DNA from 3 places in the Clostridium sp. HMP27 genome. Region 1 is predicted to be linked to each of the others. Evidence: riboswitches for the same ligand, from Rfam matches in the RefSeq annotation. Region 1 holds a riboswitch; each other region holds the start of a gene.
The links. A riboswitch is a leader RNA that binds a small molecule or an ion and turns the genes downstream of it on or off. The one in region 1 is predicted to bind cobalamin.
Positions count from the first base shown of each region.

Region 2: linked by a shared signal. The riboswitch ahead of DP68_RS12035 (cobyric acid synthase) and the one ahead of cobT (nicotinate-nucleotide--dimethylbenzimidazole phosphoribosyltransferase) in region 1 are both predicted to bind cobalamin.
Region 3: linked by a shared signal. The riboswitch ahead of DP68_RS10875 (methyl-accepting chemotaxis protein) and the one ahead of cobT (nicotinate-nucleotide--dimethylbenzimidazole phosphoribosyltransferase) in region 1 are both predicted to bind cobalamin.

Region 1 covers NZ_JMFY01000011.1:41,960-54,469, reverse strand. The annotation lists tRNA gene DP68_RS05420 (tRNA-Thr) at 78-152, opposite strand; tRNA gene DP68_RS05415 (tRNA-Asp) at 160-236, opposite strand; tRNA gene DP68_RS05410 (tRNA-Val) at 246-321, opposite strand; gene cobT (nicotinate-nucleotide--dimethylbenzimidazole phosphoribosyltransferase) at 602-1,678, opposite strand; cobalamin riboswitch at 1,987-2,162, opposite strand; gene hslO (Hsp33 family molecular chaperone HslO) at 2,306-3,196, opposite strand; gene DP68_RS05395 (class I SAM-dependent methyltransferase) at 3,216-3,953, opposite strand; gene DP68_RS05390 (small, acid-soluble spore protein, alpha/beta type) at 4,023-4,277, opposite strand; gene DP68_RS05385 (oligopeptide/dipeptide ABC transporter ATP-binding protein) at 4,456-5,421, opposite strand; gene DP68_RS05380 (ABC transporter ATP-binding protein) at 5,422-6,441, opposite strand; gene DP68_RS05375 (ABC transporter permease) at 6,456-7,373, opposite strand; gene DP68_RS05370 (ABC transporter permease) at 7,389-8,339, opposite strand; gene DP68_RS05365 (peptide ABC transporter substrate-binding protein) at 8,507-10,165, opposite strand; gene DP68_RS05360 (aspartate-semialdehyde dehydrogenase) at 10,841-11,830, shown strand; gene dapA (4-hydroxy-tetrahydrodipicolinate synthase) at 11,866-12,510, shown strand, end outside.
Region 2 covers NZ_JMFY01000022.1:57,988-70,497, reverse strand. The annotation lists gene cobA (uroporphyrinogen-III C-methyltransferase) at 1-582, opposite strand, end outside; gene hemC (hydroxymethylbilane synthase) at 598-1,467, opposite strand; gene DP68_RS12070 (NAD(P)-dependent oxidoreductase) at 1,445-2,113, opposite strand; gene hemA (glutamyl-tRNA reductase) at 2,071-3,267, opposite strand; gene cbiQ (cobalt ECF transporter T component CbiQ) at 3,289-3,990, opposite strand; gene DP68_RS12055 (energy-coupling factor ABC transporter substrate-binding protein) at 3,953-4,252, opposite strand; gene DP68_RS12050 (energy-coupling factor ABC transporter permease) at 4,252-4,959, opposite strand; gene DP68_RS12045 (histidinol-phosphate transaminase) at 4,991-6,100, opposite strand; gene cbiB (adenosylcobinamide-phosphate synthase CbiB) at 6,100-7,050, opposite strand; gene DP68_RS12035 (cobyric acid synthase) at 7,061-8,533, opposite strand; cobalamin riboswitch at 8,789-8,972, opposite strand; gene menA (1,4-dihydroxy-2-naphthoate polyprenyltransferase) at 9,023-9,976, opposite strand; gene DP68_RS12025 (FAD:protein FMN transferase) at 9,993-11,036, opposite strand; gene DP68_RS12020 (FMN-binding protein) at 11,126-12,001, opposite strand; gene DP68_RS12015 (FAD-dependent oxidoreductase) at 12,335-12,510, shown strand, end outside.
Region 3 covers NZ_JMFY01000018.1:359,283-365,192, reverse strand. The annotation lists gene DP68_RS10900 (AAA family ATPase) at 1-348, shown strand, start outside; gene DP68_RS10895 (GNAT family N-acetyltransferase) at 367-861, shown strand; gene DP68_RS10890 (3'-5' exonuclease) at 1,043-1,657, opposite strand; gene DP68_RS10885 (LURP-one-related family protein) at 1,821-2,315, shown strand; gene serC (3-phosphoserine/phosphohydroxythreonine transaminase) at 2,400-3,485, shown strand; cobalamin riboswitch at 3,857-4,044, shown strand; partial or broken gene DP68_RS10875 (methyl-accepting chemotaxis protein) at 4,182-5,899, shown strand.

The DNA.
Region 1 (12,510 bases):
GACTCGAACTCGTTTTACCACCGTGAAATGGTGGTGTCTTATCCGCTTGACCAAGGGGCCTTATTTTAGTAAATTCATGGAGCTTGCAATAGGAATCGAACCCCCAACCTGCTGATTACAAGTCAGCTGCTCTACCGTTGAGCCATGCCAGCATAATTATGGCGACCCAGAAGGGACTCGAACCCTCGACCTCCGGCGTGACAGGCCGGCACTCTAACCAACTGAGCCACTGGGCCGCAGTATCATGGTGGGAACAACAGGGATCGAACCTGTGACCCTCTGCTTGTAAGGCAGATGCTCTCCCAGCTGAGCTATGCTCCCATAAATACTTGCGTGTCGTTTAAGACAATTATTATTATATAAGCTGATATGACTTTTGTCAATAAAAAAATTAAACTTTTTTATATTTTTATAGAAACTTTCGCCAAAGCGAAATTTCTTCCTTCAGCAGTATGCATGAAGATACTTTTAATATTGAATATAAGTATGAGATTTACATTGTAGAAAACATTGAACAAGCATTAGAGCTTCTTTGTGTATCAAATCGTTTTCCTAAATGTAAATCTCATACGTGAGGTTCAGTATTAGAAAACGTCGTAATTTAATCTTCTCTAATATCTACAAAAAATTCAGTGTTATGTATACTTGCCTCTTCTAGCGTATGCATATCATTCATTATACATAAAGCAGATTCTATTACTAAAAACTCTATAGGACATCCTGAACCTTCTCCTAACCTCATATCTAAACCTAAATTTGCCTTAAGACCTATTTCATTCATTACACAAGTTGCACCTGGTTCTACTGGGATATGAGACGGAAACATAAAATCTTTTACATTGGGATTTAACTTATAAGCACACAATGCAGCTGCTGAAGATATAACCCCATCTATTACAATGGGTACTCTATTTTTGGCTGCACCTAGAAAGCATCCACATAATCCTGCTATATCAAAACCACCTACTTTTGATAAAACATCTATAGCATCACTTTTATCAGGATTATTTAATTCAATAGCCCTTTTTATTACATTTTTTTTGTTCACAAATTGTTCCTCTGTAAGCCCAGCACCTTTACCTACTATTAAATCAGAATCTATTCCAGATAGTACGCTTATAACTGCCGCACTAGTGGCAGTATTACCCATTCCTGCCTCTCCAGTACCAAATAAATCATATCCCTCACTTACATATTTATCTACCATTTCTATTCCTACTTCAATGGCTCTTATAGCTTCTTCTCTTGACATAGCCGCTTCTTTTGCCATGTTTTTAGTTCCATAAGCTATTTTTTTATTTATTATCTTAGGGTTATTAAAGTTTGCATTCACACCTATATCTACTACGCATACATCTGCTTTAGCATAATTAGATAAGACACCTATACCTGTAACACCTTTAGTATAATTATCTGTAATAATAGCTGTAAGCTCCTGAGGGCATGCACTAACTCCTTCTACTAACACTCCATTATCAGCACTCATAACTATAGTTATTTTTTTATTTATTTTATTCTTTACTTTCCCAGTAATACCAGATATCTTTATAGCCATTTTTTCTAATTCTCCTAAACTTCCTATAGGTTTACTAAGGCTGTCCATTCTCTTCCAAGCATCTTTTATCGCCTCATCATTAGCTGGTGCAATACTTTGCAATGTTTCTTTTAATAATTCCATTTCCCATTCCTCCTAAAATTTAAAAATAATAATTTACTTTTTATAATACTAATAGCACTTATTTTCAAGATCTTAACTCTTACTGCATTTTTAATATCAAGTGATTCATAGATTCAGGTGGCATATACTGGATAAAAACAAATAAGAATCATCCCAAATCAACAGGGAGATTCTTATTTTAAATATGTAATACTTATTAATATAATGGTTTAAATAACTTAAATATGTTATATCATTAAAAAATAAAATCCCTTGCAAAAGCAAGGGAATACATATACAAAGTAAGCTTATATCTTCCCTCCGAAGCATTGTAGCAATGTATTTCAGGCAGTTCTCCTGGCTTAAGTTTCTTCCTCCTCCCTCCTTCCTAGAAATATCTAGTGGATAAATGGGATTTGTCAACTCTTACAGTAGCGGGGGCTGCAGTGGCTTCTCACCACTTTCTCTTTTAAACTATATCAGCACCTAAAATAATCATATTAAATTTTTACTAACTATGCATGATTTATAGAAATTTATAATTTCATTATAAATCAGCTCATCTCAAGTTATCAGGATACTTCATGATAAAATTATAGTACAACCCTTCGTTAATTACAATGTATTTTAATGGTTATTAATTCATGCTTAATTCTTGCTTCCTGATTTTTTTAAAATTTCTCCTATTTGTTCATTAGTAAATTTATAGCTTGTATTGCAAAAGTGACACTTTAATTCCTCAGTTTTATTTTCATTATATAATTCAGTAAGGTCTTTTTCTCCTATGCTCATAAATACTCTTTCTACCTTGTCTCTTGTACAATCACACTGATATTTTGGAGTCATATTATCTAATATTTTTAAATCCATATCTTCAAATATAAACTGAAGTATTTCTTCAATACTCATTCCTTGTACTATATAATCAGTTACAGATTTCATATCCTGAAGCCTATAAGTGACTAAATCAGCGGCTAATTCATTTGCTCCTGGCATCATTTGAATAATAAATCCACCTGCCGCTTTAATACTTAAATCAGTATCTACAAGAACTCCAAGTCCAACAGCAGAAGGAGTCTGCTCGGAAACTGTAAAATAATACGCAAGATCATCCCCTACTTCTCCTGAATAAATAGGTATCTGTCCAACATAAGGCTCTCTAAGTCCCATATCCTTTATAACGGTAACCTTACCATTTATGCCTATAGCTCCTCCAACATCAAGTTTTCCTTTGCTATTTGCAGGTAAATCAACCTTAGGGTTCCCTATATATCCTTTTACGCTTGCATCAGAATAAGCAGTAACAAGAACACCCTTTGCCTCCCCGCCTCCAGATATTTGAATAGTTAAAGAATCCTTCTCTGATTTTAACATTGCACCCATTAATGTTCCTGCAGTAAGCATTCTTCCTAGTGCAGCAGCTGCTGTAGGAGCACATTCATGAATTTTTACTCCTTCATTCACAAGTTCTGTTGTAATAGCTGCAATAATTCTTATGTCACCATTACTTGCAATTGCTCTAACTAATTTATCACTCATTTTATTTCCTCCTGATTTCCTATTTTGTGAGCACATACACTATTCTTTCACTTGTAGAAGATATATCCTCATGCTCATAATTATCTAGTACCTTTGCTATTTTAAACCCAGCTTTAACAATAAGTTCTTCTAGCTCCTTCTCAGTGTATGCTCTTTCTGTATGATGTTCATCAAATCTTCTATAAAGCTCTCCTTCTTTCAAAAAGAAAGTCAAGTACATGTCCACTATATTATCTTCAAAGACATTTTCCCAAGTATAATACACGTTTTCTTCATCATAAGTAAATATATTATTTCCTAATATATTAGAAAGCTTATAATATGAATTTATATCGAATATAAAAATACCTTCATCCTTTAAATGCTTATGTACACCCTTAAAATAATTTAATATATCTTCATTTTCTGTTAAATAGTTAGTAGAATCTAAGCAGCATGTTATAAGATCAAATTGCTTATTTAGTTCCAATTCACTTATATCCTGACATACAAACTTTCCCTTTATACCTTTATTTCTAAGCTTATTTTCAGCTTCAGTAAGCATATCATCTGATAAATCCACTGCCCAAGTATTTAAGAAACCTTTGGCTATATGTTCTGTTAAATTTCCAGTTCCACAAGCCAAGTCTAAATACTCCCTTTTGGGCACATTAAACTCATTACATAAATCCAATATAATATTTGCCCATTTAAAATAATCCACATCACCTTTGATAAGATTGTCATAAATATGGGCAAATTCTTTGTAACACTCCATAACCGTTCCCCTTTATCCAATATAAATCAGCACATCTCAAAATTGAGATGTTTCATTAATAAATTTATATTATAAATTATTTTTTTGCAAGTCAATATTTTTAGGAATATTCATTTGTTTTTTTCTTCTAGTCATTATTCCACCTATTCTTCCTGTTTCCTCTGAAGTTAAGCTGCTCCATCCATATTTCTCTACCTTATCTATCAAACCCAATTCATCAGCAATTTCATATTTAATTTGTTCTCTAAGCTTTTCTGCTTCAGTAAGTTCTCTATTTGATTTTAATTTAGCCTTAATAACCTTTTTAAGTGGTGTTTTTCCCATAATAATCCCCTCCGTAAAAAAATTAATTACGTTATTTAATAGTTTTTACAGATGGGGACATATTTATTCAATTTTTCAAATCAAAATCTAATCTCTATTTAAGAAAATAATTAAGCTTAAAACCCAAAATAAAACCCCAAAACCAGCCATTACACTGATTTTAGGGCATTATTAAATACTATTTATCTTCAAATAAATGACATGCTACAAAGTGATCTTTTTCAACCTCTTTAAATACAGGTGAAACTTCACTACATACAGGCTTTGCATATTTACATCTTGGTGCAAATCTGCATCCTGGCTTTGGATTTATAGGACTTGGAACATCTCCTTCAAGCATTATTCTGCTTCTGCTTTGTTCAACTTCTGGATCAGGAATTGGAATAGCAGATAAAAGTGCTTGAGTATATGGATGTAATGGCTTTGCATATAAGTGTTCACTTGAAGCAAGCTCTACCATAGTTCCAAGGTACATAACTCCAACCCTGTCAGATATATGCTTTACCATTGAAAGATCATGAGCAATAAATAAGTAAGTAAGTCCAAGTTCATTTTGTAATTTTATAAGTAAATTTACAACCTGAGCTTGAATAGAAACGTCAAGTGCTGAAATTGGCTCATCACACACAATAAACTTTGGTTCAACAGCCAATGCTCTTGCTATACCTATTCTCTGTCTTTGCCCTCCTGAAAACTCATGAGGAAATCTTGATGCATGTTCCTTATTTAAACCTACTAGCTGTAAAAGCTCATATATTCTATTAGTTCTTTCTTTTCCCTTATGAATGCCATGTATGTCTATTCCTTCAGCAATGATATCTCCTACTGTCATTCTTGGATCTAGCGATGCATAAGGATCCTGGAAGATTATTTGTGCATTTTTAGTATATTCCTTTTTCGCTTTACCCTTTAGCTTGTGTATATCAGTGCCTTCAAATAAAACTTCTCCACCTGTAGCTCCATATAGTCCAAGTACTGTTCTTCCACAAGTTGTTTTACCACAACCTGATTCTCCAACTAGTCCTAAGGTTTCTCCCTTTTTTATATTAAAACTTACATCATCTACAGCCTTTAAAGTAGCATTTTTTCCAACTTTAAAATATTTCTTAAGATTCTTAACCTGAATTAAAACTTCTTTTTCCACCTATATTGCACCTCCTTCAAATTTTGGAGTCTCAACCTTTGGTGCAAGAGGATGCTGTAACCAACATTGTACTTCATGAGTTTCTGAAAGTTTTGTTACCTCAGGCATTTCTTCATTACAAATTTCCATACAGTAAGCACATCTTGAAGCAAACGGACAGCCTACTGGAGGCTTTAATAAGTCTGGAGGAGTTCCTGGTATTGAATATAATTCATTTTTATGTTTTGTATCAAGTCTTGGTACTGATTGTAAAAGCGCCCAAGTATACGGATGCTTTGAGTTATAAAATAATTCTTCTCTAGTACCTCTTTCAATTATCATACCTGCATACATAACCTGAATTTTAGTTGCTACACCAGCAACTACCCCTAAGTCATGAGTTATAAGTATAACTGCTGTACCAAGCTTATCCTGAAGTTCTCTTATAAGATCCATTATCTGAGCCTGAATTGTAACATCTAGCGCAGTAGTAGGTTCATCAGCTATTAGAACTTTTGGATTACAAGCAAGTGCCATGGCAATCATTGCTCTTTGTCTCATACCACCTGAAAATTCATGTGGATATTGACTTACTCTTTTATCTGCATTTGGTATATTAACTAATTTAAGCATTTTTACAGCTTCATCTAATGCTTCTTTCTTATTCATTCCTCGATGAATAATTAAGTTTTCAGCTATTTGATCTCCTATTTTCATTGTAGGATTCAAGGATGTCATAGCATCCTGGAAAATCATACTTATATCTTCTCCTCTTAAATCCCTAAGTTCTTTATCTGACATCTTTAAAACATCTTTTCCATCAAATAGTATTTGTGAACCTTCTTTTATATCTCCTGGAGGAGTAGGTATTAATCTCATTATGGATTTAGAAGTTACTGACTTACCACAACCAGATTCTCCAACTATAGCTAAGGTCTCCCCCTTATCTACATGAAAAGATACTCCTCTAACGGATTGCACTTCACCTGCATAAGTGTGAAATGTAACTTTCAAATCTTTAACTTCAAGCAAATGTGACATAATTATCTCCTCCTTTACTGACGAAGCTTAGGATCTAGAGCATCTCTTAATCCATCACCAAGTAAGTTAAATGCTAACATTGTTAATGAAATAGCTAGTGCTGGGAAAATTAATTGATATGGATAAAAATCCATAACCGCTTGTCCGAAAGAAGTCATTGCACCCCAGCTAGTTTCAGGAGGCTGTATTCCCAGTCCTATGAAGCTTAAAAATGCCTCAGCAAATATAAATGACGGAATATCAAAAGTCATATAAACAATTATTACTCCAATAGTATTTGGTATTAAATGTTTAAGTATTACTCTTTTAGGGTCTGCTCCCAATGCCTGAGCTGCAAGTACATACTCTGATTGTTTAAGCTGCATAACCTGTCCTCTAACCATACGAGCCATACTTGTCCAACCAGTAATGCATAGTGCAATTAAAAGAGACATCATACCCTTTCCCATAAATATGGATAGTATTATAACTATTAGCATATATGGTATACTTATAAGTATTTCTACGATTCTCATCATTATATCATCTACTTTTCCTCCAAAGTATCCACTAATACCTCCATATATACAACCTATAACTACCTCAATTATCGTTCCTATTATACCTATAGTGATAGAAACTCTACCACCAATCCAAAGTCTTGAAAATAAATCTCTTCCTAAATTATCTGTTCCAAACCAATATTCACCGTTTGGTGAAAGATTCATTTTGTCTGTATTTTGAACAGAAAACTTATGCGGTGATATCCAAGGTCCTATTATGCACATGAGTATTATAATCACCAATAATATCATAGAAAACATAGCAACCTTATTTTGCTTTAATCTTCTCCATGCATCCTGCCAGTAGGTCAAATTAGGTCGTACTATAATATCAGCATTTTCTGCATCATATCCTAAAACTTTAAATTTTTCTTTATTTAAATTTACCATTACACCTTTGACCTCCTATCTTTTTCCACCAGTAAGTCTTATTCTTGGATCTATTACTGTATATAATATATCAACTATTAACAGTGAAATTATATATAGAGCAGAATAGAATATTGTAAGTCCCATAATTACATTATAATCATTTGTCAAAATAGCATCTATCATGGAATTTCCAAGCCCAGGAATATTAAATATTCTCTCTATTACTATAGATCCTGTGATAACTGCGGCTACCTGTGGTCCAAGTATAGTAATAACAGGTAATATTGCATTTCTTATAACATGTTTCCACGCTATGGCTACTTTAGATACACCCTTAGACTCCGCTGTTAATATATAGTCTAGTCCTACAACATCTAAAACCGAAGTTCTCATGTATCTTGCATAAGTTGCTAAACTTGAAAAGGATAGCGCTATAGTTGGAAGTATTGTATATTTAAATCCACTTAAATATTCTCCAGGTGCATACCAGCCTGCACTAGGCAGTCCTATTTTACCCCCTACTGCCTTTTGAAGTAACGCTGCTAGAACAAAGCTTGGTATAGAAACTCCAAGTATTGCAAGGAATATTACTGAGTAGTCGACCTTTGTATTTCTTCTAAATGCGGCTATTATACCGAGTATTATACCTATAGTTAATCCTAAAGCTATTGCCTGCAAACCAAGCTTTAATGAATTAGGAAACTTATCTTTAATTATTTGTTGCACACTATATCCAGGAGTTATAAAGGAATCACCTAATTCTCCCTTTGTTATATTCTTTAAATAAATAACGTATCTTGTAGACAGTGGCTTATTAAGCCCATATTTTTCTTTTATTATTTCCCTAGTTTCTGGCGGAAGTTTTTGCGCTTGAACCGATACAGGATCTCCAGGTATAGAATTCATTAAAAAGAATGTTATTGTAGTTATTACCCATAAAGTTATTAGCATGTATCCTAATCTCTTTAATATATATTTTATCATTTATATCCTCCTTCCTTGATTTCCAGTTAAAATTTATGTAACCACTGGAATTTCCAAATTCCATATGTTTTTTTCAGCCCCATAATATACCATTTTGTCCTTAACATACAAATACTACAATAAGGCTCTACAAACCCCATTGTAGTATTCATACTCTTTATTTTCCCCTATTTTCCTTCATTATAAATCCATTTTAATTCATATGTTGCTCCAAATGCTGGGTGTTGAAGTCCCTTTACACTATTTTGGAAGAAGTTTCTTCTATCTTTATAGTATATAGGAGCTATACCTGCATCTTCATTAATAAGTAATTTTTCAGCTTGTGCAAATAATTCTAATCTCTTGGTATTATCAGTTTCATTTTTGATCTTGTTTAATAGCTCTTCATATTTAGCACTGTTATACTTACCATAGTTATTTCCGTTATCCTTTTGGAATAATCCTATAAATGAATCCGGATCATTGAAATCTGCGCCCCAACCAGACATCGCAATTTCAAAGTTACCATCTTGTGTTTTCTTCAAGTAATCTGCAAAGCTTGCTGCTGAATCAAGCTGCACATTAACACCTATTTTTGACTTCCATTGATTTTGGAAGAATTCAGCTGATTGTTTATCAAAGGCACTGCTATCCTGTGGAAGATATCTTACAGTATGTTTTGATGGATCTGGATCTAACCCAAGTTCCTTTAATCCTTCTATAAATAAAGCTTTAGGATCTTTCTTTTGAGCAATTACTTCCTTTAATGGCTCTTCAATTTTACTTCTGTATTCTACATCTCCAGTTTTTATAAGTGGTGATACAACACCGTAAGCAACAAATCCTCTTTTATAAATCTTATTAACATAAGTTTCTCTATCTATAGCAAGTGAGAAAGCTAATCTAATTTTAGGATTAGTTAAAAGCTTATTTTTTCCAGTTTGATTAAATATCATATAGAAAGAAACTGGGTCCGCTTGCCCTATACCAGAAATTTTACCTGCTTCTACATCCTTTTTAAGTTTATCAATATACTCACCAGTAACAGCTACTGCATCTATTTCTTTATTCATAAGCATCTGGTATCTTGTTTGCATTTCTTTTATAACTGATAAGTTAACTTCATCTGTTTTAACCGCGTCTTTATCGTAATACTTATCATTTTTCTTTAATGTTAACTTAGCACCCTTCTGCCACGCAGTAATTGTATATGGTCCATTATAAACCATCTTTGTTGGGTCTGTACCATATTTATCTCCCTGAGCCTTTGCTATATCTTCTCTAACTGGTACAAGTAATGGGAATGATATCATTTCTTCAAAGTATGGTATTGGTCTTTCAAGCTCTACTACAAAAGTTTTATCGTCCTTAGCCTTTAAGCCAAGATCTTCGGCCTTAGCCTGTCCCTTCATAAACTTTCCAGCATTTTTAACTCCTTCTATAAAGAATGAGTATGTTGATTTAGTGTTTGGATCTAGTATTCTTGTCCATCCATAAACGAAATCTTTAGCTGTAACCGGTTTTCCATCTGACCAATTATAATCTCTTAATTTAAAAGTATAAGTTTTTTTATCCGCTGAAACTTCCCAGCTTTCAGCACCAGCTTTTTCAACTTTTCCATTGTTAACTCTTGCAAGTCCTTCAAAACCAGCACCTACTGCAGTAAATGATGCTGTATCTGATGCTAATCCTGAATCTAAAGTTTTAATATCTGCAAGCTCCAAACTCATAACTTTTGGTTTAGTTTCTCCACCTGCTGACTTTTTGTCTCCACTGCCGCATCCAACAAATGTTGTAAGTGTAAGCGCAGCAGTTAAGATAAGTGCTAGTATCTTGTTTCTTTTCACTATAAACTCCCCCTTTATAATTACTTATAATTATATAATTTAAAAATTATATTGTTAACATTATAGTTAGCTATGGAAATTAACTATTATAATTATGAACTAATGTATCTTAATTTATTAAGATAGCTTATTCCATACTTTTATTAAAACTTTTAATTTACCTTTATATATGTATTTGTATTTTTATGTGATTAATTCGTATTTTTATATACTTATTTATATGTTTGATATACTTAGTTTATATTTTTATATAAATACAAGATAAAAATAAGAGTCTTGCAATAATTATATATTTATACAAAGAATAACCTCTAAATAAATATGTATCTTAAGAAAACTCGTTTGTCTTTGTCATTCTATTTGTGACGTTTTTATTACATTATTTTAACTATATTAACACAGTTTTTTTTCAGTGTCAATCAGATGGCTCTCCACCACACTCATAAATCCACCATAATTAATTTATTTTAATTAATATAAATCGATTGAAATTTTCTAATTAATGAAGGATGTTTTTCTTTTTTTATTTATTAATCTTCTTATTTATCACTTCTAATATCTTTAATAAAAATTTATACATAATGTTTCATTTATATGTTTATTCATTATATAATATAATAATATAAAGCATCTGAATATAATTTGAGATGTAATTATTTTTAGGGAGGGACTCTTATGAATTATAATGTTGCAGTAGTTGGTTGTACTGGAATGGTTGGAAGAAAATTTTTAGAAATACTTGCAGAAAGAAATTTTCCTATAGCAGAGTTATATTTATTTGCTTCTGCTAGGTCTGCAGGAAAAAAACTTTCCTTCGAAGGAAAAGAATATACTGTAGAAGAATTAAAGGAAGATAATATAAAAAATAAAAAAATTGATTTTGCATTATTTTCAGCTGGTGGAGATACAAGCAGAAGCTTTGCTCCTATTTTTGCAAATTACGGAGCTGTGGTTATAGATAACAGCAGTGCTTGGAGAATGGATCCTAATGTACCACTTGTAGTACCTGAAGTAAACCCAGAGGATATTAAAAAGCATAAAGGTATTATTGCTAACCCTAATTGCTCTACTATACAAGCGGTAGTAGCTTTAAAACCTCTATATGATGCCTATGGAATTAAGAGAATAGTTTATTCTACTTATCAAGCTGTATCCGGTGCAGGCATGAATGGATATAATGATTTAATGGAAGGCTATAAGGGAGAAGCTCCTAAAAAGTTCCCTTATGCTATAGTAGGTAATCTTCTTCCTCACATTGATTCATTTTTAGAAGATGGATATACAAAGGAAGAAATTAAAATGGTAAATGAAACAAGAAAAATACTTCATGATGATAATTTAAAAATAACCGCTACTACTGTTAGAGTTCCTGTTTTAAATAGTCATAGCGAAAGTATAAACGTTGAGCTATCAAAAGACTTTGATATTAAAGAAGTATTTGAACTATTTAAGAATTCTAAAGGAATAATACTTGAAGATGATGTAGCAAACTTAATATACCCTATGCCTTTAAATTCATCAGGAGAAGACGAAGTATATGTTGGAAGAATAAGAAGAGATTTTAGTTTAGATTCCGGATTAAATTTATGGGTAGTTGCTGACAATATAAGGAAAGGCGCTGCATTAAATGCAATTCAAATTGCAGAGTGTATGATTAGTGAATAATTTAAATTATTAATTTAAATTTTTGGAGGTGAATTATGAGTATATTCAAAGGATCTGGAGTAGCCATAATTACTCCTTTCGATGAAAATGGTATAGATTTCAATAAGCTTGAAGAACTTATAGAATGGCATATTGCAAACAGCACTGACGCAATAATAATATGTGGTACTACTGGTGAAGCTTCTACCATGAGTGAAACTGAAAGAAAAGAAACTATTAAGTTTACTGTAGATAAAGTTCATGGAAGAATTCCCGTGATTGCAGGTACTGGTAGTAATAATACTAAAGGCACTATAGAATATAGTAAGTGGGCAGAAAGTATTGGAGTAGATGGTCTTCTTTTAATTACTCCTTACTATAATAAAACTACTCAAAAGGGACTTTTAGAACACTTTAAAGAAATAGATAAAAATATAAATACTCCTATTGTGCTTTATAATGTACCAGCTAGAACTGGAATGAATATAGCACCTTCTACCTTAGTAAAGATATGCGCTGAGTGCAGGAATGTGGTTGCAATTAAAGAAGCTAGTGGTAACATTAGCCAAATAGCTGAAATAAAGGCTCTTTTAAGAGACAAGATAGATATATATTCAGGAAATGATGATCAAATAATTCCTATAATGTCTTTAGGAGGTATTGGAGTAATTTCTGTAGTAGCAAATATACTTCCAAAAGAA
Region 2 (12,510 bases), on a different contig from region 1:
AACAATTGCTGCAGGGGTATCTTCACTAACTCCATTTTCCATGAGCCTCGACTTTATTATGTCAAAGTTTCTAAATCCCATTAAAAATATAAGAGTACCGTTTGATTTTGCTGCCCCACTCCAGTTTATATTTGCCTTTTCAGCTGTCATTCCCGTAAATATATGAAAGCTTTGAGCAATAGCTCTATGAGTTACAGGGATACCTGCATAACTTAATACAGATATAGCAGAAGTTATGCCTGGAATAGTTTCAAATTCTATGCCTTCTTCAATTAATGCTAAGGCTTCTTCTCCACCTCTTCCAAATACATAAGGATCTCCACCTTTTATTCTTCCAACTACATGGCCCTTTTTAGCGAGTCCTACTAGCATTTCATTTATTTCTTCTTGAGTTTTATAGTGGCATCCCGGTTCCTTACCACAATAATATATTTCACAATCCTCATTTAAATATTTTAATATTCCTGGGCCTGCTAATCTATCGTACATTACAGCTGTACATTTTTTCAAAACTCTTATTGCCTTAAGAGTTATAAGCTCCTCATCTCCTGGACCTGCTCCTATAAGATAAACCTTTGCCATAATTTCCTCCTTAAGTTATTCCATTATTTTTTCAGCTAATTTATTACCTAAATTTATATAATCCTCTACGTTTCCTGTTATATCTTTTTTCACAACTTCACCATTGACTTCAAATATTCCAACTATATTCATGTCACTTCCAGAAATTTGTGCATAAGCACCAATTGTTGAATGACAATCTCCCTTTAAAGCTCTCATAAAGCTTCTTTCTGCTTCTACGCATATTCTTGTATGCTTATCGTCTAAGTTTTCTATGTATTTTATATAAGGGCTTCCACTTTTTATTTCTATCCCTAGAGCTCCCTGTCCTACTGCTGGAACTAAATCCTGTGGATTGAAATATTCTGCTATTACATGCTCCATTTGAAGTCTTTTAAGCCCTGCTGCAGCAAGTATAGTTCCATGAAGTCCTAACTTTTCTATTTTATCTATTCTAGTTTGAACATTTCCTCTTATAGGAACTATTTCCAAATCTGGCCTTAAAAGCTTAAGCTCTGAAGCTCTTCTACGGCTGCTTGTTCCTATCTTTGCTCCTTTAGGCAAGTCTTTAAACCTCATATTATCCCTTGATACTAAAACATCGCGTACATCTTCCCTTTCAGGAATTGCTCCTATTATAAAATCTAAAGGAAGCTCGTATGGCATATCTTTCATACTATGAACCGCAATGTGAGCTCTGTCCTCTAAAAGTGCCATTTCAATTTCTTTTATAAAAAGCCCTTTACCACCTATTTTATCTAACGTTCTATCAAGTATTTTATCTCCGGTAGTTTCTATTAAAAGCTTTTCACATTTTACATTATGCTTCTGTTCTATCTCATTTATAACCAGATTTGTTTGAGTTTGTGCCAAAGCACTCTTTCTAGTAGCTACTATTATATTCATTAAAATCATCTCCAAAAAACATTTTAAGTATTAAATCTTGTTTATTTTTAGTATAAGAGAAATAAAAATCATCACTTGATATAAAGTTCAGTATTTCTTCTCTATTTTCATATCTTTTTAATTTTTCTCGCAGCCTACAGGAATATTCCATAAAACCATCATACTCCGTTAAGGTTTTTTCAAGCTTTTGTCCAATGAATCTAGTGGTTTTAGGGCTAGCCTTCATGGATTTCAAAGCAAAACTCATACTTTTAGTACTTCTTTGATAAGGGAGTACTGCTATTCCCTCTCTAAAACTATAAGAAGCTATGTACAATTTAAACTCTTCTTCACAATGTTTCTTTACTTCAATTGCAAATTCTTCTGGAACTGCAATAACTATTAAATGTTTATCTCGTATGTATTCTCTTTTATATGTATCTTTAATAAATTTAATATTGTTATATTCTTTTAAGGTTTTAAAATCAGAGGAAAGCTCTGGAGATACTACCGTAACATTGCAACCTCTTTCAGTAAGAGTTTTAGCTTTTATAAATCCCGCTCTTCCTCCTCCTACTATTAAAACATTTATCTTACAAGAAACAATAGATAAAAACACATCATTTATTCCGTCTGGTAAAATATTCTCTCTATTAGCTTCAAGCATTCCTCATACCTGCCTTTCAGCTTCTCTTCTTTTAACACCTCAATAGCTCTATTTATATAAGCATCTGAAGTGCTTTTTAAAAGGACTTCAGCTAACTTTTCACTGTCTTTGGTATCCTTTTTGTTTATAAAAGTTTCCAATCTACTTTTATATACTTTTTCACCTTGAGATTTAAGCTTTAAAATGTCTCCTGAAACTTCTTTAATACTTCTCCACTCATAAAATTCCTGTTTATATTTATGAATTATATCCATATTAGATTTCATTATCTCTTCTCTTCTTTTGCAATTCTCATCGTTCATAAAACTTATTTTATCTATATCATAAAGCTTAATATTTTCCATATAATTCACTTCTTCATCCACATCTCTTGGCACTGCTAAATCATATATACTAAGAGACTTTAGTGGTAATTCTGAACTATATACCACTGTATGAGGTGCAGAAGTACAGCTTATTATAGAATCTACGTACTTATAGTAATCTGCTCTCTCATTAAAACTTATCACCTTTACCCTTGAATCATCTATATTTACAACTGAAGTATTTCTTACTGCAATATATAGCTTTTCGAAGCTGCCTGACATAATGTATTTACATGCTAAACTTCCTACTTCGCCATAGCCAAGCACCATAAAACTTTTAGCTCCATCTCTTCTTGCTTGACTTACAGAAATAGATGCTGACGACACAGGCACTTTATAGAGTTCAGTTTTACATCTAAATTCCTTCCCACAAGTGATTGCCATTTGAAAAAGCTTTTGAAGATCTTTTTTTATGCTTTTATGTTCTAGTGCAATTTTATATGATTCTTTAACTTGTGCAAGTATTTGATCTTCTCCAAGTATTAAAGAATCAAATCCACATACAACCTGCATTATATGATTTATTGCATTTTCTTCTTCATAATGAAATATGTACTTAAAATAATCTTCATGCCAGTTAAGCTTTTCAAATATCTTAAAAATTACTTCTTCATAACTTTTAGTTGAGTTATAATATATTTCTGTTCTATTGCAGGTGCTGAGTATTAGCACTTCTTCACAGACTTCCATTAAACCCTCTAGGGCTCTTCCATAGTGCTTTGGTATTATAGAAAGTTTTTCTCTTATCTCCAATTTCACATTGGACTTTAAACCTATGACTCCTAACATTTAAGCTACCATCTCCATAAATTATTTAAAATAAAATGCTAATGTAATTAAAATTAAGTCGTACATCATTACAAACATAAATCTCGGCATTGAAAAATGAAATTCCTTAGAAATATAAGGCATGTATCCTCTATACCCTCTGCTGTATATTCCTTCTTTTATATTTTTCCATCTCTCCATTGTATTTACAAATAAAAGCGCTGCTAGTTTTCCCGTACTCTTTATTTTTAAACTAAAACTGTCAAATCCTCCCCTAGATTTCATGGAGTTGTACATTATGCTGTACTCTTCATTTATTACTACAAGAAATCTTTCCATGGACTTAGCTATATCACATATATCCCTTAGGCTTTTTCTTTTAGATAAAACATAAAATATCTGATCTATGGGAGTAGTTAATGAAAAAAAAGAAAGACATAATCCTGCAGAAATACTTCTCAAAATTATTACCAATACAAACCCCCATCCATAATCAAGCACAAAAGTAATGGATGAAAACGCAGAAAATAAGGCAATTTCTATTGAAAACTTCCTTACTATCTCCAAGTTATTATTAGTTTTTATATGTAATGTTATAAATATCAAAATATTTATAATTATAATAATGGGATTTTTAACAAATCCCATTATTATTATAGGAATTATTGCAAGACATGCCTTTTCTAAAGGATGTATATATACAAGCTTACTCCTTCTGGCAAGAGCCATTATAAGCTTTAGCATTTTTCTTCTTTCCTATGTAATATCCCATAAATCCCGCTCCTATGGATGCTTGTGCTGCAAATAAAAGACTCTCTATTTCTCCTGAAGGTGGTGTCCATACACTTTCAAACCATGGAGTATAATTTGGATTCACTTCACTTATAACTTCCTCTATTTGTCCATCTGCTCCACCAAATTCTCCTCCTCTAGCAGTTCCAATAAGAAGAGATAATCCAATTATTGCAATACATAATGTAATTAAACCTAAAGTTCTTCTTTTCATTATCTTGCCCCTCCTAATATCTCTAATTCCTTAGAAGAATATTTAGAAATGAATTCAAATAATATAACTGTAATAATTCCCTCTATTATAGCTAAAGGTATTTGAGTTATGGAAAATATAGATACAAATTTTATAAATGAGTGCATTAATCCTTCTGTTTGAGATGGAAATGCTAATGCAAGCTGTACGGAAGTTGCTAAATAAGTGGCTAAATCTCCAAAGCATGCTGCCGTAAAAACTGCTACTTTCTTATTTTTATTTTTTAATACAGTATATAAAAGATAAGCAACTATCGGTCCCACAATTCCCATTGAAAATGTATTAGCGCCTAAAGTAGTAATCCCTCCATGGGCTAGGAAAAGTGCTTGAAAAACAAGTACTACAAGTCCTACCACTGATGATATAAATGGTCCAAATATTATAGCTGAAAGACCTGTTCCTGTTGGATGAGAGCAGCTTCCTGTAACGGATGGAATTTTCATAGCTGAAAGTATAAAGGCATAGGCTGCAACAAGCCCTAAAAGCATTTTTAAATCTCCATTCTTTTCAGTTTGCTTTCTTATGTGTTTAAGTCCAATAACTATAAAAGGTATTGAAAGTACGAAATAAATCCCTGCCCAAGCTGGAGGCAAAAATCCTTCTGCTATGTGCATAGCATATGCATTTGGAGCAATTGTAACTATTATGCCAAGCGCTAAAAATAGCATAGTTTTAAAGTTATTTTTGAGAAATTTCATTTTAACACACCTCATCTATATTTAAATTTTTAATAGCTTCTATGAGAATATAATTGGTACTTCTATCTTTTATTGCAAATCTTACATATTCCTTCCCAAGTCCCTTATAATTATCACATTTTCTTATAACTATATCCTTTTGTAGGCACACGTCATAGAACCTATGGCAACTTAAACCTTTTAGCTTACATAATATAAAATTACCATGAGTTTTATAAACCTTTTGTATAAAAGTAATAGCATTTAGTTCGTTAGTCAAGTAATCTCTTTCTTCTCTTATCCAATTTAGGGACATTTGTATATACTCTTTATCCTTAAGTACATACTTTGCAGCTACTTCTGCAAAGGAATTTATATTCCATGGGTTTTGTCTTCCTTTTATTTTTTCTATAAATTCCATATCACTGCATAATCCAAAACCAAATCTTATTCCCGGCATTGCATAAAACTTAGTTAAAGCTCTTACTATAAATAGACATTTATAATTTTTAATTTCATCTACAAAGCTTTGATTTATATCTCCTACAAATTCTATAAAAGCTTCATCTACTACTACCTTTTTATTATTTTCCTCGCAAAACTCAAGTATAGCTTTAAACTTTTCTCTATTTATTATGGAACCGTTAGGATTATTCGGATTACCTATTATTAAAGCATCTACACTAGAAAGTTTTATCATTATATCTTCATAATTGTATTCCATATCTTCTGTAAGCTTAGAATATCTTATATTAAGTCCCCATTTTAGGGCATCTTCTTCGTATTCCCCAAAGGATGGAGCCATAATTAAAATGCTCTTAAATTGGCTTATTACTAAGTCAATTACTTCCGCTGCTCCATTTCCAACTACTATGTACTCTTCTTTTACAAAATCCTGCTCTTTTTTATCATTAAAGAGAATAGGACTTTTATTTATATATTCCTTTAAGTTATATCTAAGCTCTCTATATTTAGCATCTGGATATCTATTTAAATTTTTTGCCGCTTCATCAATACGGGTTATAAAACTTTCTGGTATTCCTAAAGGATTTATATTAGAGCTAAAATCTATAAGCTCTCTTCCTTTAAGAAGTCCCTCTGTATATATATCTCCACCATGTTGCAATTCCATCACCTCAAATTAAGCATTATAAATGCATATAATATAATAATTAAAATTTCTGATGCATACATAAGCTTTATGCTTCCAAATATATGAGTATAACTTAACTCATCTATCTTATCTCCAATAGTAGGCTTATATACTATCTCTCCAAAATACCTATTAATTCCCCCAATTTGTATTCTTAAAGCTCCTGCTGTAGCTGCTTCAGGATAGGCACAATTTGGGCTTTTATGATTTTTTCTATCTCGAATCATTATTTTAAAGCTATTTATTATATTTCCATTAACAATTGGAGCTGCAAGACACATTAAAATTCCTGAGATCCTTGCAGGTATTAAATTAAATAAATCATCCACCTTAGCTGGAAAAAATCCTATATGCAAAAACCTTTCATTCATATATCCAAGCATTGAATCCATAGTGTTTATTCCCTTATACATCATGGCTAATGGCGCTCCCCCTATCATTGCATAAAAAAGAGGAGCAATTATTCCATCAGAGGCATTTTCAGCTACGGTCTCCACATCTGCTCTGATTATTTCTTCTTCACTTAGCTCATTTGTATCTCTGCCAACTATGTAGGAAAGTTTTAGTCTAGCATCCTTTATATCGCCCATCTTCAATGAATCATATACCTTTTTCGCCTCATTACCTAAGGATTTACAAGCAATCGTAGTCCATAATATAAATATATTTAAAATGTGATAAACCCAAAAATTATCTCTAACTATGTAAAGTATCAAAAATGGAATTATAAAACTGATACAAGCTACAATTAAAACGATAATTCCTCCAAATGTCTTCAATGCTTTATTGGTTTTGCATATTTTTCTTCCTTTGCTCTCTAAAGCCCTTATAAGCTTTCCTATGTATATGACCGGATGAGGAAACCAATATGGGTCTCCTATTATCCAATCAATTATTACTGCCAAAGTTAAATCTATTAAATGTATCATTTAAAAACTCCTATTTTTTAAGTCCCATTATTTCATATATCTTATCCATGTCAAGACTTCTTCTTACTATGTCTGCCAGCATATCTAAGTTCTTTTCTCTTATATTCTCATAGTCCTTAGATTTTTTAAGTTCTATTCCTTTTTTAGCTCTTAATTTATTTATAAGCTTTTCTCTAAACTCAACTCCATCGAATACACCATGTATATAAGTCCCAAATATATTTTTTTCTTTATTTACTGCTCCATCTAATCTTTCTTGAGCTTCTCCATTGCAATCATATATACTAAACATTGGTTTTGCATTTTCCCCATAAGTACAAATACCCATGTGAATTTCATAACCATATATGTCACATTCATGTCCTTTAGCCTTAACTCTTGTAGTAACCTTTTCCTTTTCAAACACTGTGTCTACATCTAAAAGTCCCATACCCTTTGTTTCTTCACAATTAGATTCTACTCCATAAGGATCTTCCAATATATTCCCAAGCATTTGATATCCTCCACAAATACCCATAAGCATTCCTTGTTTAGAATAGTTTTTTATAATTTCTTCAAGACCAGTTTCTCTTAATTTAAGTAAATCTTCTATGGTGTTTTTTGTTCCTGGAATTATTAAGAGGTCTGGATTTCCAAACTCTTCTTTTGAAGTTATGTATCTTACTGAAACATCTTCCTCAAGCTTTAACGCATCAAAATCTGTAAAGTTTGAAATATGAGGAAGTTTTATAATTGCTATATCTATGTCATTAGTTTTTTCCTTATTAAATGTTGTTGCGCCATCTTCATCCTCTAAATCTAATGTAAAGTATGGCACAGTTCCGATGCAAGGTCTATGTATTATATCTTCAAGCATTGTAATTCCTGGTTTTAATATATCTATATCTCCGCGGAACTTATTTATTATTGTTCCCTTCACTCTATTCTTCTCATCATCACTTAGTAAAAGAAGTGTTCCTGCCAGTGATGCAAATACACCACCCTTATCTATATCGCCTACCAGAAGCACTGGTGCATCTACCATTTCTGCAAGACCCATGTTTACTATGTCTCTTTCTCTTAAATTTATTTCAGCTGGGCTTCCTGCGCCTTCAATTACTATTATCTCAAATTTCTTTTCTATTTCTTCAAATTGTTCCTTTAACTTTTCTGCAAATTGAAGTTTCATATTATGGTATTCCATAGCAGTGCTGTTTCCATATACCTTACCATTGAATACGATTTGACACTTTTTATCACTAGATGGTTTTAAAAGTATAGGATTCATGTACACTTCTGGTTCCAATCCTGCTGCATACGCCTGAAGTACCTGAGCTCTTCCCATTTCCTTACCATCATGAGTTATATATGAATTTAACGCCATATTTTGTGATTTGTATGGACATACACTATATCCATCTTGTTTAAATATTCTGCATAATGCTGTTACTAGTATACTTTTTCCAACAGTGGAGCCTGTCCCCTGTAACATTATCTTTGGCATAAAGACACTTCCCTTCAGTTATCTATTATCTATTTTAAATTCATTTATTAATTTAATTTTCATTAATTTTTAATTATCAATGGTTAGTTTTATGGACAAAGCTAACCATTGATAGTTTGATAGGAGATTTATTTTAAATTTCTAGGAGTTTTATAAATAAGAAAAACAGCAGACTTTCGCCTGCTGTTATCAACAAATAAAAAAACCGGGCAAAGCCGGATTTTATCAAACATATTTGTGATCTTTCCCGCCGAAAGCTCTTAAAAGTACACAGGCAGGTTTCCTGGCTTATGAATCACTCTTACCCTTCCCTTCCCCTTTATTAAAGAGTGGATATGAAAGGCTCGTCATCACTTACAGTAGCGGGGGCTGCCGCGGAATTTAACCGCATTCCCTTTTCACCTAATTTTAAATAGGCACCTGAATACATAATATTCAATTGACGATATAATCTTACTACTATATATACTATATGTCAAGATAATAAAGCTATAAATAATTAACTACAGTCATTATTAATATTGAAGCAATATAAGTTAAGTTTATTAATACAAAATTTTTAACTGCTAAAACAAATGTCTTGCTTTTCACTGGCTGGTTATAAAATAATTTTATATTTTTATTTATTGGAATTAAAGTAAAGAGTGTCAATAAAGAAGTTACTGGCAAAATACTTAATATTACTAATATTATTATATCTAAATAGCTGATATAATATAAAACTTTGAATAATTTCAATGCAGATTTTTTCCCTATATAATATGGAAGTGTAAATCTTTTGTTCATGATATCTTCTTCAACATCACAAATATTATTAGCAAGCATTATGTTTGCAATTCCATTTATAGATGGTATACAAACTAAAAATATATAAACCACTTCAAATATATTTATGTTAATGTTTAATATACTATTTTGATACATTATCGTTACAATATTCTCATTATATATATGAATATATATAGATAAAAATGTAATTATAAATCCCATAAATATTCCTGAAAAAACTTCTCCTAAAGGCATTCCGGAAATTGGAATAGGCCCAAATGTATATAAAATGCCCGCTATAAAGGAAACAATACCTATAAGTAAAACAATAACATTTGTGTTAAGGGTTAATGTTATTCCAGCTGCAGTTGCAATTATTAATAAAGTAAATATTATGGATACTGCTGTAGATTGTTTTATATTGTATTTTTCAATTGCATTTTTTGCTTTATAATCATATTCCTCATTTGTATGTGCTTTTTTATAGTCACAGTAATTATTAATGGCAGTGGTAGCCATATCAAAGGTTATTAATGACATAAACATAATTATAAAATTTTTCAAATTAAAACTATCATATTTATATATAGAATAAATTGTACCTAATGTAAATGGTATTACACTTGCAGCCTTTGTTTGAATCTCTACAAATCCTAAGAAACCTTTTAATGTCACTCTTCATTCCCCCTAGCTAGTTCATCATCTTAAACTCCTCATTTATAAGTTTAAAATTATTCTTTAATCCATTAGTTATATATACTTCTTTGTTTTTAGTTACAAAAATAGCTTCTATTCCTTTAGTCTCATTAACAAACTTCATTCCACCATTTAGCCCCTTTGAAAATACTGTGGTAGAAAGTGCATCTCCATCTATTGATTTATCGCTTACTATAGTTACTCCTGCAATTTCATTATTATATGGATATCCATTAAATGGGCTTAAAATATGATGATACCTTTTCCCATCTCTTTCTATAAATCTTTCGTATATACCCGATGTGACAATAGATTTATTTTTAACATCAATGGTACCAATAATTTTCCCTCTTACTTCAAATGGATTTTGAATACCTATTTTCCATGGCTGTCCGTCAATCTTACTGCCCAATGCAAATACATTTCCCCCTAAATCTATAATCGCGCTCTTTACTCCATTTTGTTTAAGTATATCTACAACTTCGTCTGCAGTATATCCCTTTGCAATGCCACCTAAATCGATATTCATTCCTGGATTTTTTAAAAAGATAGACTTATCTTCATTTATTTTAACATCTTTATACCCTACAAGTTTTAATTTATCACTTATTTCTAATTCAGTTGGCACCTTGGCTTCTGGAAGTCCAATACTCCAAAGCTTTACAATTGGCCCTATAGTTATGTCAAAGCTTCCCTGTGATAACTTGGAGTATTCCAATCCCTTTTTTATTATTATATATGTATCATCCTTGACTTTTAAAGGAGATTTCCCAGCAAAACTATTTAACCTCTGAAGTTCTGTACCTTGTTTATTTATACTTACCTCATTCTCAATTTCTTTTATTCTGTCAAATGCCTTAGTAATTATACTTTCATCTTTTTTATCGTATAATGAAATTTTTACTACTGTACCCATAAAAAAATCAGTTTTACTTATGGGTGAACTGTATTTAGTGGAGCCTTCTCTACTGCACGCCACGGTAGTTATAGTAACTATAATTGATATTAATGTCAAATATAACTTTTTTATATTAAACATTTTATAATATCCTCCTTATATATTCTCTAAATAAAAGACCCTAGGTTTTTAACCTAAGGTCTTTATATATAATTATTTCATACATTTTATTATTTAGCAAAATTAACTTTTAATACTGCTGTATCACCTTTTTTTGCATTTTCAAGTAATTCTGTAGAAAGCTTCTTAAAATTTTCTACGGAGTGAGTTGCACCAGCTACAGTATCAACTTTAGCAGGATCTTGTTTTTCAACTAATGCAGCAGCTAAATCTTTAGTATATTTAGCTGGACCTATTTTAACCTTTGCTTCCATATTCTTGTTATATTCTGCATCTTCGCTCTTTAACTTTCCTTCTTTATTAGTATAGTCAAATTTTGCTACAGAAATCTTTCCGTCTTTTACTTCTATTTCAACGAATGGTTTCCATCCCTTATCATCAAAATCTGAAGCTTCTGCCTTATACTTTCCATCCTTTAAAGCCACTGCTTTTTCTTCAGTTTCAAAAGTAACCTTTAATACTGAAGTATCACCCTTTTTAGCGTTTTCAAGTAATCCTGTGGAAAGTTTCTTAAAGTTTTCTACGGAATGAGTTGCACCAGCTATAGTATCAACTTTAGCAGGATCTTGCTTTTCAATTAATGCAGCAGCTAATTCTTTAGTGTATTTAGCTGGACCTGTCTTAACCTTAGCTTCCATGTTCTTATTATATTCTGCATCTTCACTCTTTAATTTTCCATCTTTATTAGCATAGTCAAATTTAGCTACAGCAATTTTTCCACCCTTTACTTCCACTTCAACAAATGGCTTCCATCCTCTTTCATCAAAATCTGAAGCTTCTGCCTTATATTTTCCATCCTTTAAAGCCGCTTGAGTTGTTTCATTTGATGAAGCAGGTTTTGTTTCCTCCCTCTTCTGACATCCCACAAATAAACTTGTACATACGATACTTAAAGCAAGTACTCCTGACAACCATCTTCTCTTCATTCAATTCTTCCCCCTTAATAATTAAGCTAATAACTTCATGAAGTTTGTTAAATAACAAACCTACCATTAAAACCTTTACAATGAAATTATACACAAATATATAAGTTTTTGCTAGTATATTTTTCAATATTATAACTATTTCTATTTATATTTACTATCAAAACAAATTTACGCATCCACAAATTCACATATGAACATATATTTACTCTTGATATTACATAATATATTATTGTATCATATATATATAGTTAAGAATGTGGACATATTCTTAATTTAGATATAAAATTTATTTATAAGGGTAATTAATTATGAATATATTAAAGAGGTGATTAAATGTCGACCAATACAAAAATACTGATTTTAGGTGCTGGGTATAGTGGTGTACATGTAGCAAAAAAACTGGCAAAAAAGTATAAAAAAGATAATTCTGTAGAAATAACATTAATTGATAAAAATCCTTTTCATACTTTAATGACAGAACTTCATGAAGTTGCAGGAGGAAGAGTTCA
Region 3 (5,910 bases), on a different contig from region 1:
CTTCGTTATAATATGGCAGCAAAAGTGTCAGATATGTATTATGAAGCTGGATTTTCCGTTGTTGTACAGGATACTTACTTAGGAAAAGAAGTTCATTCTTTTCTTCAGGCATTTAAATCGAAGCCAGTATACTATATTACACTAAATCCAAATATTGGTTCAGTGATAGAAAGAGAAAGAAGGCGTAATAAAACAGGATATACAACCTGGGATGTTAAACCTCTTCATGAAGTACTGATAAATGAAAATCCAAAAGTAGGACTTTGGCTAGATTCATCCAATATGACTCCTGAAGAAACTGTAGAAGAGATTATAAAACGTGCAGAATCCGAGGCGCGTATTATGTAATGAGCTAGGAGTGGTGAAATGATGAATAGAATTTATGTAGAAAAATTCCTATCAGACGAAGATTTTAAACATTATTTTATTTTAGTTTCTAATGAAAAAGTAATGGCAATGGTTACAGAAAGAGCAATTCCATTGGATGAAGCAAGAAGTAACTTTAAACTATTATTAGAGAGGAATAAAAGACATAAAGCTTTTGGAAGCTTTAAGGTTTTTGAAACAACCACAAATAACTTTATAGGTTTATCAATGTTGAAGATAAATGAAGATGACTTAAGTGAAGCAGAACTTGGATATTTATTACTTCCTGAATTTTGGAGAAAGGGATATGGAAGTGAAATTGCAAAAATGCAGCTAAATAAGGCCAAAGAATTAAAAGTATTACATCGAATTACAGCAATAATAGATCCTAATAATATAGCATCAAAAAAGATATTGTTAAGTAATGGTTTTATTTCAGAAAAAATATGTGAAATTGATGGGCTGCCGGGAGAAATACTTAGTAAAACTATATGATAGTGTATTTAATAATAAAATAACCTCAACCATAGAAAACATCTTCCAATGATGTAGGGTGCTTTTTTATGTGCTATATCTTGAGTGCCACCAACATGACAAGCTTATATAAAGGTATGAGGCAAGCATCGTAATAGAGCCTGTCCCATACCTTTTTAGACTAATGGCAGAGAGGAATATTTTAAATACCATTAACCATATTAGTAAAATATTTTGGTGGGATATATCCTTTTTTTATTCCTTCTGTAACTAGCAAATATGTAGCTGTGGTATCAAATCTAGCATCGTGAAAGCTTCCTGTTTCGTTAAAAAGTTTTTTGCTTAAGGTATCTATATGAGAATTTTCTATATTAAGAAACCTTAAAGCTTCTTCAAGTTTAGGTGCTTTAATAGCGTCATGATTATTTTTAAAATTACATATATTTTTGTAATAATTCATAGTGCAAAATATATGTTTATAATTAAAGTCTTCTCCACATCCTTCTAATTCAGAAGTCAAAAAATTTATATCAAAATTAACATTATGACCTATGATAACATCCGCAGTTTGAAAGTCTACTAGAAATTCTTCAAGACAATCCTCAAAATATCTACCATTACTTAATTCGTATAACTTTTCAATGCTAAAACCATGAACTTTTTCTGCACTTGGCTCTACATACTCCACGGTGAAGAAAATATTTTTACCAATAGTTTTGGTTGGTTTTAAACTGGTGTCAACGAAAATATAGCTGAGCTGACATATGCTGCCTGGTCTTAAACCTGTTGTTTCTGTATCGAAAAATATCATTTTCATATTTGAAAATCCTCCTAGAGTTGTTTCATTATATATTATAGTAAAGTGTAGAGGAAGTGACAAGAGTATAGAATCTTCGTGGGTGTAATCATATAAGGCTAAAAATCTACATATATGATATAATATTTAAAATAATTAATGGGCTAGAATAGGGGGAGATTAAATGAAATATAAGATTCGGCAGAAAGTTTTTAGTTTTGCAGATAATTTTATAATCAAGGATGAAAGTGACAGACCTTGGTTTGTTGTAAAAGGAAAATTCTTTTCAATTGGAGATAAATTAGCTATAGAAGATCTAGATGGCAATCAGTTATTTTATATTGAACAAAATCTATTTAAGCTGTTACCGGAATATCATATTTTTCAAAGTAATATACAAGTAGCGAAGGTGAAAAAGGAGCTTACCTTTTTTAAACCAAAGTTTTCTATAGAAAGTAAGTTTGGAGAATATGAAGTGAATGGAGATATTTTTTCCTATAGCTTTCAAGTAATAAAAAACAAAAGAATAGTTGCAACTGTTAATAAAAAGTGGTTTACTTTTGCAGATACCTACGGAGTAAACATTATTGATGAAGAAAATCATCCATTCCTATTGACGTTGGTTATTGTAATTGACCAGGTTGTTCATGATAAAAGTAATAGTAACAATTCTAATTAATTTAAATATTTACAGTAGTACATAATATGAATTTTATACTATAATATATAAATCAAGGTTATCAAAACAAAAGGGGGGCTTTTTATGTCAAGAGTATATAATTTTTCTGCAGGTCCGGCTGTATTACCAGAGAAGGTACTTAAAGAAGCAGCAGAGGAAATGTTAGATTATAATGGCACTGGTATGTCAGTTATGGAGATGAGTCATCGTTCTAAGGCTTTTGAAAAGATTATTGGAGATGCTGAAAAGTGTTTAAGAGATCTAATGAACATACCTGATAATTATAAAGTGTTATTTCTTCAAGGTGGAGGACATCAGCAATTTGCAATGATTCCAATGAATTTGATGAAAAATAAGGTTGCAGACTACATTAATACAGGTCAATGGGCAAAAAGGGCGATGTTAGAAGCAAAAATATATGGAAAAGTTAATCTTATAGCTTCTTCAGAAGATAAGAATTACTCATACATACCTGATTTAAAAGAGTTAAAGATTTCTGATGATTCAGATTATGTGTATATATGTCATAACAATACAATTTATGGAACTAAATATAATCAATTGCCAGATACAGGAGATAAGATACTAGTTGCGGATATGTCCTCAGATATTTTATCTGAACCAATAGATGTAACTAAATATGGTCTTATATTTGCAGGAGCTCAAAAGAACATAGGTCCTGCAGGCGTTGTTATAGTAATAATTCGCGAGGATTTAATTACTGAGGATGTACTACCGGGAACTCCAACTATGTTGAAATACAAGACTCATGTAGATAATAATTCATTATATAATACTCCACCAGCATATGGAATATATATATGTGGGAAAGTGTTTAAATGGCTTGAAAATAAGGGTGGACTAGAAGCAATGAAGAAAATTAATGAAGAAAAGGCTGCAATACTTTATGAATATCTTGATTCAAGCAGCATGTTTAAAGGAACAGTTGTAAAGAAGGATCGTTCATTAATGAATGTACCTTTTATAACTGGATCGGATGAATTGGATGCTAAGTTTGTAAAGGAAGCTAAAGCAGCTGGATTTGAAAACTTAAAAGGACATAGAACTGTCGGAGGAATGAGAGCAAGTATATATAATGCTATGCCAATAGAAGGTGTAAAAGCTTTAGTTCAATTTATGAAAAAATTTGAAGAAGAGAATAAGAAATAAGTTATATGTAAGTTATAAATTGAAAAATTAAAATTTGTACTTTCATAATACAAAGCAATATTTAGAAGTTAAAAGCTAGTCGTTATATAACGACTAGCTTTTTTAGATAAAGTTATTATTTGTTTTACGCCATTATTGTATATAAATAAGCTTATATAATTTAAGCATATTTGTGATAAAATGTAGGAGTTGTTAAAAATATTATGGGAAAAATGTTGAAATATTGCAGAAATGAGGTTAAACTTATAGAGAAATGAGAAAATATGTTATAAAGTACTAATAAATGTTATTTGTAAATAAAGCATTAGTTTGATAGATAATAAATTATGTATTAATCCTAATGTTTAAGGATGACAGTTTTAAATAATTAATTGAATAATTTTAAAATAGGTTCAATAGATAAGTAATTTATTGAGTATAAGAGAATCTGGGTGAAAATCCCACATGGTCTCGCCGCTGTAAGAGAATAGTTTTTTCAATTGCCACTGGATAGCTCTGGGAAGGGTGAAAAAGCGTTGACGCTCAAGTCAGAATACCTGCCTATTTTAAGCTGCCAAAAACTCTACGAGAAATAGAGGGAGGGGATTGAAATGATTCATGTAGATTTTCAATAAATAGCCATTTAACCATTAGGTTAAAGGGTTATTTGTCATGGGATTTTTAGAGTTAAGATTTTCAAAAAAGGGGAGCAATAAAATGAAATTTTTTAATAATTTAGGTGTAAAGAAAAAACTTAATATGGTATTTACAATAATATGTATTTTCATACTTTTAATTGGTGCGCAAGGAGTATTTAGTTCTGCAAAAATAAGTAAAAGCGCAAATAACATGTATAGCAATAACTTAATATCTATCAAAAATTTGGAGGAAACAAAGGGGAATTTAAATGAGATTAGAGCTAATATTCTTAGAATTGTTTATGAGAGGGATAGGTCAAAATTAAATGAACAAATAAAAACTATAGATGATTTAACAAATAAAGATATACTATTAGAACAAGAATATCAAGCTTTACCTGAAATATCAGAGGAAGAAGAAAGAAATTATGCTGACTATAAAAATGATTTAGAAAAATATAGAGAAGCAAGAGGTAAAGTTATAGAACTTGCCCAAGCTAATAATTATGATGAAGCAGTTAAATTATATAATTCAGCTGTATCACCAATAACAGATAGTATGTTTGAAAAGATAAAAAAGTGCGTTGAAATAAATGAAAGTTTAGCAAAGCAGGATAACATAGATAACATAGCTCAATTTAACAAAGTTAGAAATACCACTTTAATTTATACACTAATAGCATTTTTAATAATAATTTTTATTGCATATGTAATAGTAAAAAATATAATGAATCCATTGAATAAGATAAAGAATTTGGCACAAAGATTATCAAACTATGATTTAACAGAGCCAATTGATATTACAAGGAAGGATGAGTTCGGACAAACAGGTGTAGCTTTAAATACAGCACAGGAAAATGTAAGTAACTTAGTAAAAGTAATTATGGAAAATTCACAGGATATAAGTGCCTCTTCTGAAGAACTTTCGGCTACTGTTGAAGAATTAGCAACAAAGGCAGAAACTATTGATGAAGCAGTAGATAGCATTGCTGCAGTTATGCAAGAGTCTAGTGCTACATCACAGCAAATAAGTGCATCTGCACAAGAAGTAGATTCAAGTATTAATGTACTTTCTTCTAAAGCTATGGAAGGGAGCAGTAATGCAAATAACTTTAAAGAAAGAGCTAAAGAAGTTAAAAATAAAAGTCAGCAAGCTATAGAGGAAACTCGAAGGATATATATTGAAAAACAAAAGAATATGCTGAAGGCTATAGAAGACGGAAAGGTAGTAGATAGCATAAAAGTTATGGCAGATACTATAGGAAGTATAGCAGGACAAACTAATCTTCTTGCGTTAAATGCCGCTATAGAAGCAGCAAGAGCTGGAGAGCAAGGAAGAGGTTTTGCAGTAGTGGCAGAAGAGGTAAGAAAACTTGCAGAGCAATCAGCACAAGCGGTAATAAATATTCAAGATACTATTTCTAAAGTTCAGCAGGCATTTAAAAGTAGTATTGATACAGGCAGCGATATATTAGAATTTATTAATAAACAGGTTCAGGAGCAATTTATGCCTATGGACAAACTGGTGATCAATATTATAACGACTCGGATTTTGTAAGCAAAATGTCTGAAGAAATTGCAGCTATGGCAGAAGAAATTACCGCCACAGTAGAGCAAGTCAGTGAAGCAGTATTGAATATGGCACATGCCTCACAAAAATCAAGTTCAGAAGCAGAAACGATAAAGATAAGTATGGATGAAAATACAAAAGCTATAGATCAAGTAGCAATAACAGCACAAAGTCAAGCAGAACTTGCTCAAAGATTAAATGAAATAGTTCAAAAGTTTAAGATTTAGGCAACTTGAAG